One region of the Stenotrophomonas sp. C9D9 genome, then DNA from elsewhere that is predicted to be linked to it. Evidence: riboswitches for the same ligand, from Rfam matches in the RefSeq annotation. Region 1 holds a riboswitch; the other holds the start of a gene.
What was found. Region 1 has a riboswitch for glycine ahead of ACXI0D_RS14220 (trimeric intracellular cation channel family protein). Riboswitches for the same ligand answer to the same signal wherever they lie in the genome.
Positions count from the first base shown of each region.

Region 1 (3,401 bases):
TCACGTCCTTGTCGAAGAACTGCGCGGCGAAGCGCCAGGGGTTCATCGGCTGGTATCCCGCCCGTGGTTCACTACTGCACGCAGCCACACCACTGGGCGCGCGGTCCGCCGGCTTCGGCCGGCCTTCCACCAGCGCCAGTCCGAGCAGGTACAGCAGGCCAGGCAGCAGCGCGATACCGGCGACCACTACGACGACGGAGATCAATGCCTTGCCAGCAGCGCGCATCGCGCTCACTTCGCCTTTGGTTTTGGATACCACAGTGCGTTGACGATGACCCAGCGCTGGTCGAAGCGCCCCATGTGGAAGTAGTCGACGAACCACGGGGTTTCCAGCCGCACCGAGGCCGCGTTGCCGGTCACGTCCAGCACCGTGCAGCGGCGGTCCCATTGATCCTTCGGCGTCTTCAACGCGCCCTGCTTCGTCAGCGAGACCAGCTCTTCCTTCGACATCCGGCGCAGGCCCAGGCGTTCATCGGGTGTATCGCCGAGGACCGCGCGCTTGGCCAGATCCGGATGCAGGGAGCGGGCGACGCGCTGCGGGTCGGCCTCCAGCTGGCCGTCGACGTAATCGTGGCAGGTAGCTTCGATGGCCGCGATGGTGGCCGGGTCTGCGGCGGGACTTGTTGATGCGGAGAGAGCGAACAGCAGGGCGATCGTGGACATCCGGGTCTCCAGGGCTGGGCGCGGGGCGATCATCGCATGGGCCGGGCAGCCCATCCACGCATGGCGTGGCTCTACTGGGACCGGCGATGTCGGCAGGCCGGAGCCGAGCGTGGGCGTGGATCTACAGAAGCGTCTCGGCTGGTGCCTGCAGCCAGGCCAGCTTGCGTTCGCGCGGCTGCTGCTTGAGTTGCCACTCGGCGCGTGAGGCGGCGGCCCGGTCCGGGTACTCGCGCACGGCCAGCACGCGCAGCGGTGGCCGTGCCCGGGTGTAGCGCGCGCCCTTGCCGGCCTGGTGGGCGGCGAAACGCGCCTCCACATCGGTGCTGATGCCGGCGTAATAGCTGCCATCGCGGCATTCGAGCAGGTACAGGAACCACGGGCGGAGGGACGGGGCCATGCCCGGATTATGCCGTGCTGCACTGCAGCGGATATACTGGCGCCCGAATGCAGGAGAGAGGCGCCGCGCTGGCGCCCGCCGAAGGCGCAGGCTCCCATGATCGCTCAGGCCGGTGGGCTGGAATCCCACCAACCATGCATTCGACTCGCCGAGCTGGAGAGAGGTCACCGGGCACGCCCGGGACGATCCGCCGAAGGGGCACGCGGCCCACGCCGCTGAACTCTCAGGCAAAAGGACAGCGGGAGCGGCACCGGTCATCGTCATCCCGTCATTGCGCAGGCAGTGGCGGTATACGCGCATGGCCGGCCCTACCGCGCCCGGAGCCTGCCCCATGCTGCTGTCCATCATCTACCTGATCGCCATTTCCGCCGAAGCCATGACCGGCGCGCTGTCCGCCGGCCGCCGCCGCATGGACCTGTTCGGCGTGGTCATGATCGCCTGCGTCACCGCCCTCGGCGGCGGCTCGCTGCGCGACATCCTGCTCGGCCATTACCCGCTGGGCTGGGTGAAGCATCCCGAGTACCTGGGCTTCACCGTATGCGCGGCGCTGATCGCCACCTGGGTCGCACGCTGGATGCACCACTTCCGCCGCACCTTCCTGGTGCTCGATGGCCTGGGCCTGATCGCCTTCACCCTGATCGGCTGCTCGATCGCGCGCGAGGCCGGCCATGCGATGCCGATCGTGCTGATCGCCGGCATGCTGACCGGCGCGTTCGGCGGCGTGCTGCGCGACATCCTCTGCAACGAGGTGCCGCTGATCTTCCAGAAGGAGCTGTACGCGATCATCGCGCTGCTGACCGGCGCGGCCTATCTGTTGCTGCTGCATTGGGGCGTGGCCGATGCCACTGCGATCCTGTGCTGCCTGGGCGGCGGCTTCGCGCTGCGCCTGCTGGCGATCCACTACCGCTGGGAAATGCCGAAGTTCGTGTACCACGACGAAGTGCATTGAGGTTCGCGTTCGCCGAGCATGGGGTTCCAGGCTTGGCGCGGATCTACTGCACCACCCCGGCGATGTACCTGGCGCTGTCGCTCATGCGCAGCGCCAGGCGCATCGCCGGTGCAGATGGGCCGGTCTCCAACTCCGGCCGGCCCTGATCGCGGCCGCACCCCCGCAGGCGCTGGCCGCCATCCACACACGTGCCGCACTCAAGCGGCTTCGGACACCTTCACGTCGCGACGGGCGCGCACGGCCGCAGCCAGTCGCTGCAACACCGTCACGGTGGTGTCCCAGTCGATGCAGCCATCGGTGATGCTCTGCCCGTAGACCAGCGGCTGGCCTTCCACCAGTTCCTGGCGGCCACCAACCAGATGGCTCTCGATCATCACACCAACGATGCGCTGTTCGCCGTCTTCCAACTGAACGGCGATGTCCTCGATCACCTTCGGCTGGTTTTCCGGATTCTTCAGGCTGTTGGCATGGCTGGCGTCGATCATCAGGCGCGTCGGCAGCCTGGCCTTGGCCAGCACCTGGCAGGCGTCGGCGACGCTGCCTGCGTCGTAGTTCGGCTGCTTGCCGCCGCGCAGGATCACATGGCAATCCGGATTGCCGGCGGTCGATACGATGGCGGTACCGCCCTGCTTGGTGACCGACAGGAAGTGGTGCGGATTGGACGCTGCACCCACCGCGTCGGCGGCGATCTTCACGTTGCCATCGGTGCCGTTCTTGAAGCCGACCGGGCACGACAGCCCCGACGCCAGCTCGCGATGCACCTGGCTTTCGGTGGTGCGTGCACCGATCGCGCCCCACGCCACCAGGTCGGCGATGTACTGCGGCGAGATCACGTCAAGGAACTCGACACCGGCTGGCAGGCCGAGCTTGTTGATGTCGCGCAGCAGGCCGCGGGCGATGCGCAGGCCCTTGTCGATCCTGAAGCTGCCATCCAGGTCCGGATCGTTGATCAGGCCCTTCCAGCCCACCGTGGTGCGCGGCTTCTCGAAGTACACGCGCATGACGATTTCCAGTTCGCCGGCCAGCGCGTCGCGCAGCGGCTTGAGGCGCTGGGCGTATTCGATGGCGGCCTTCGGGTCGTGGATCGAGCACGGGCCCACCACCACCGCAAGGCGATCGTCACGGCCATGCAGGATCTGGTGCAGGGCCGCGCGCGAGGCGCTGACGGTGTCGGAGGCTTCATCGTCACAGGGCAGCATCGCCAGCAGCTGGGCGGGCGGTGTCAGCGGTTCGATGGTGCGGATACGCAGGTCGTCGGTGTGCGGGGGCATTGCAGGAGATCTCCGGAACGTTGGGGGTCCCCAGCGTGGCGGCATGAAAAAAGCCGCCAGGTTCGCTGGCGGCTTTCGGGAATGCGTCTGAAGCTTTCTTCAGGGTGAGCGCAGTCCTTCC
Region 1 covers NZ_JBSZIF010000004.1:1,921,348-1,924,748, reverse strand. The annotation lists gene ACXI0D_RS14235 (hypothetical protein) at 1-226, opposite strand, end outside; gene ACXI0D_RS14230 (nuclear transport factor 2 family protein) at 232-663, opposite strand; gene ACXI0D_RS14225 (GIY-YIG nuclease family protein) at 785-1,060, opposite strand; glycine riboswitch at 1,101-1,190, shown strand; glycine riboswitch at 1,204-1,307, shown strand; gene ACXI0D_RS14220 (trimeric intracellular cation channel family protein) at 1,392-2,009, shown strand; gene ACXI0D_RS14215 (3-deoxy-7-phosphoheptulonate synthase) at 2,207-3,280, opposite strand.

Region 2 (3,401 bases), on a different contig from region 1:
GCGAGCGCAGGTAGCGCAGCAGTTCGTGCTCGCTGTGGTGGGTGTTGAACACCGGGTGGGTCAGGAACGCGGACTGGCGCAGCAGGCCGGCCGGCAGCGCATCGGCGGTGCTGGCATCCAGCGCGTCGACGTCGGCCTGCGCACCGAACACGGCGGCCAGCGCGACCACGTCGGCGCGGGTAGCGGTCTCGTCCAGGCTGATGCCGACCGAGTCGCTGTCGATCGCGCGCAGGTTGTAACCGGCGGCGCGGGCCTTGGCGTGGATCTCATCGGCGTGCACGCCGGTGACATGCAGGGTGTCGAAGAAGTCGCCACCGACCTGCACGCCGGCCGTGCGCAGTGCCGCGGCCAGGATCGAGGCCAGGCGGTGGGTGCGACGGGCGATGCGGGTCAGGCCTTCCGGGCCGTGGTAGACGGCATACATCGAGGCCATCACCGCCAGCAGCACCTGTGCGGTACAGATGTTGGAGGTGGCCTTCTCGCGGCGGATGTGCTGCTCGCGGGTCTGCAGGGTCAGGCGGTAGGCCGGGTTGCCCTGCGCATCGACCGAGACGCCGATCAGGCGGCCTGGCATCGAGCGCTTGTAGGCGTCACGGCAGGCCATGAACGCGGCGTGCGGGCCGCCGAAGCCGAATGGCACGCCGAAACGCTGGCTGTTGCCGACCACGATGTCCGCGCCCCATTCGCCCGGGGCGGCCAGCAGGGTCAGCGCCAGCAGGTCGCTGGCCACGGCCACCAGGCCGCCGCGTGCGTGCACGGCATCGACCAGCGCCTTGTAGTCGCCGACCTGGCCGAAGGTGTCCGGGTACTGCAGCAGCAGGCCGAAGGCTTCCGCTTCCAGTGCCTCGGCCGGGGTGCCGACGCGCAGCACGATGCCCATGGGCTCGGCGCGGGTGCGCAGCAGCTCCAGGGTCTGCGGGTGCACGGCGTCGTGCACGAAGAAGGTGTCCGACTTCGACTTGGCCGAACGCTTGGCCAGGGTCATCGCTTCAGCGGCGGCGGTGGCTTCGTCCAGCAGCGAGGCGTTGGCGATTTCCATGCCGGTGAGGTCGGCGCACAGGGTCTGGAAGTTGATCAGCGCTTCCATGCGGCCCTGCGAGAATTTCCGCCTGGTACGGGGTGTAGGCGGTGTACCAGGCCGGGTTTTCCAGGATGTTGCGCAGGATCACGTTCGGCGTGTGGGTACCGTAGTAGCCCTGGCCGATGAAGCTGCGCAGCACGGTGTTCTTGTCGGCGATCGCACGGATCTTCGCCAGTGCCTGCACTTCGGTCATCGATTCCGGCAGTGCCAGCGGCGCCGGCGACTTGATCTTGGCCGGTACGATGGCATCGGTCATCGCATCCAGCGATGCGTGGCCGACGACGTCGAGCATCTGCGCGATCTCGGCATCGTTGGGGCCGATGTGGCGCTCGACGAACGCATTGTGGTGCTCGAGCTCACGCAGGGAAGGGGTGTTCTGGGACATGGCGAAGGATCCGTCAGGAAAGGGCACACGCACGGGCACAAGCCGCCGGTCGGCGGTCTGCGGGGCGCCCCTCTGTCCTTTTGCCTGAGAGTTTGGAAGCGCGGAAAACCGCGGCTTCGTGCCCCTTCGGCGCCGGATCGAACCGGTCTCTCCAGAGTTGTGTTACGGGTGGTATCGGGCCTGAGCGATTACGGGCGTTGCGCCTTCGGCAGCGGTGTTCCGCTTCTCCCACCGTGTTGCCCGCCGATTATAGCCCGTTGCGGGCGCGCCAGCCGCCTCCGGGCCCGGCCGCGGCGCCTGAATGGCCGATGGCCCGTCCGTGCGTTTTGTGCACTGCTGCATGGCGTCAGGCGCAATCCCCACCTATGATGGGCGAATACCCGAATTCATCTGGCGCCGTCCCTGCTGCAGGGGACCGGCGCCCGCCGTGCGTGCCGCGCATGGCCCTGCCGGACGCCTTCTCCATGACCGCCGCTGTTGCTCCTTCCACCCGCCGCATGGCACTGCTGCTCGCCGGCCTGGCCATGTTCGGTCCGTTCTCGATCGACACCATCTTCCCGGCGTTCCCGCAGCTGGCCCAGCGCCTGGCGGTGGACGAGGTGGCGGTGCAGCAGACCATCAGCGTGTACCTGCTGTTCTACGGCCTGATGAGCCTGGCACACGGCCCGCTGTCCGATGCCTGGGGCCGCAAGCGGGTGATCCTCGGCGGCCTGGTGGTGTTCGTCGGCGCCTCGGTCGGCTGTGCGCTTTCCACCGACCTGACCACGCTGCTGGCGTTCCGCGCGCTGCAGGGCCTGTCCGCGGGCGTCGGCATGATCGTCGGCCGCGCGGTGATCCGCGACCTGTACCACGGCCACGACGCGCAGCGGCTGATGAGCCAGGTGTCGATGCTGTTCGGCATCGCCCCGGCCATTGCACCGATCATCGGTGGCTGGATCCTGCTCAGTGGCGCGGGCTGGCCGCTGATCTTCTGGTTCCTGGTGGTGTTCGCACTGGTCCTGCTGGCAGCGACCGCGCGCTACCTGCCGGAAACCCATCCGGTCGAGGCACGGGTGCCGCTGTCGCCGCGCGTGCTGATGCGTGACTACGTGCGCATCGGTTTCGATCCGCGTTTCCTTCGCCTGGCGCTGGCCGGCAGCATCGGTTTCGGCGGCATCTTCCTGTACATCTCCTCGGCGCCGGTGTTCGTGATGCAGCACCTGCACCTGGGCGAGGGCGGCTTCGCCTGGCTGTTCATCCCCACCATCGGCGGCATGACCACCGGCTCGTTCCTGTCCGGGCGCATGGCCGGGCACACCACGCCCACCCGCCAGGTCGCCATCGGTTTCGGCCTGTGCGCGCTGTCGGTGCTGCTGAACGTTGGCTACGTGGCGCTGGCGCCGCAGTTCGTGCTGCCGTGGGCGGTGCTGCCGATCTTCCTGGGCGGCATGGGCATGGCATTGATCTTCCCGATCCTGGCGCTCGCGGTGCTGGACATGTACCCGCACCAGCGTGGCCTGGCCTCGTCGCTGCAGGCGTTCGTGCAGCTGATGATCAGCACCGTGGTGGCCGGCGTGGTGTCGCCGCTGCTCAGCGCCAGCCCGTTGCACCTGGCGCTGGGCCAGGCCGCGTTCTTCGGCGCCGGCTTCGTGTTCTGGTACTGGGAACACCAGCGTGAACGCACGGCGCAGGCGGCCTGCACGGGTCACTGAGCAGCGTGCAGGGGTAGGGCAGGCCGCGACGCCCGCAGCGCTTGCGACGGGAAACCACCGGACTAGGCTGGGCACTCCAGCCAGCCGGTGCACAGGTGCACGACAGCCAGCCGATCCAATGTCGTTGCATGAGGTTCCCCCATGGCTGCGCAGCAGACCTACCGCCTGTTCGAGGTGGCGCTGAAGGAGCGCCGCGTTCTTTCCCCTTCCCTGGACCGCATGGTGTTCACCGGTGCCGACGTGG
Region 2 covers NZ_JBSZIF010000003.1:202,575-205,975, reverse strand. The annotation lists partial or broken gene gcvP (aminomethyl-transferring glycine dehydrogenase) at 1-1,466, opposite strand, end outside; glycine riboswitch at 1,529-1,631, opposite strand; gene ACXI0D_RS02915 (multidrug effflux MFS transporter) at 1,931-3,157, shown strand; partial or broken gene ACXI0D_RS02910 (siderophore-interacting protein) at 3,299-3,401, shown strand, end outside.
Region 2: linked by a shared signal. The riboswitch ahead of gcvP (aminomethyl-transferring glycine dehydrogenase) and the one ahead of ACXI0D_RS14220 (trimeric intracellular cation channel family protein) in region 1 are both predicted to bind glycine.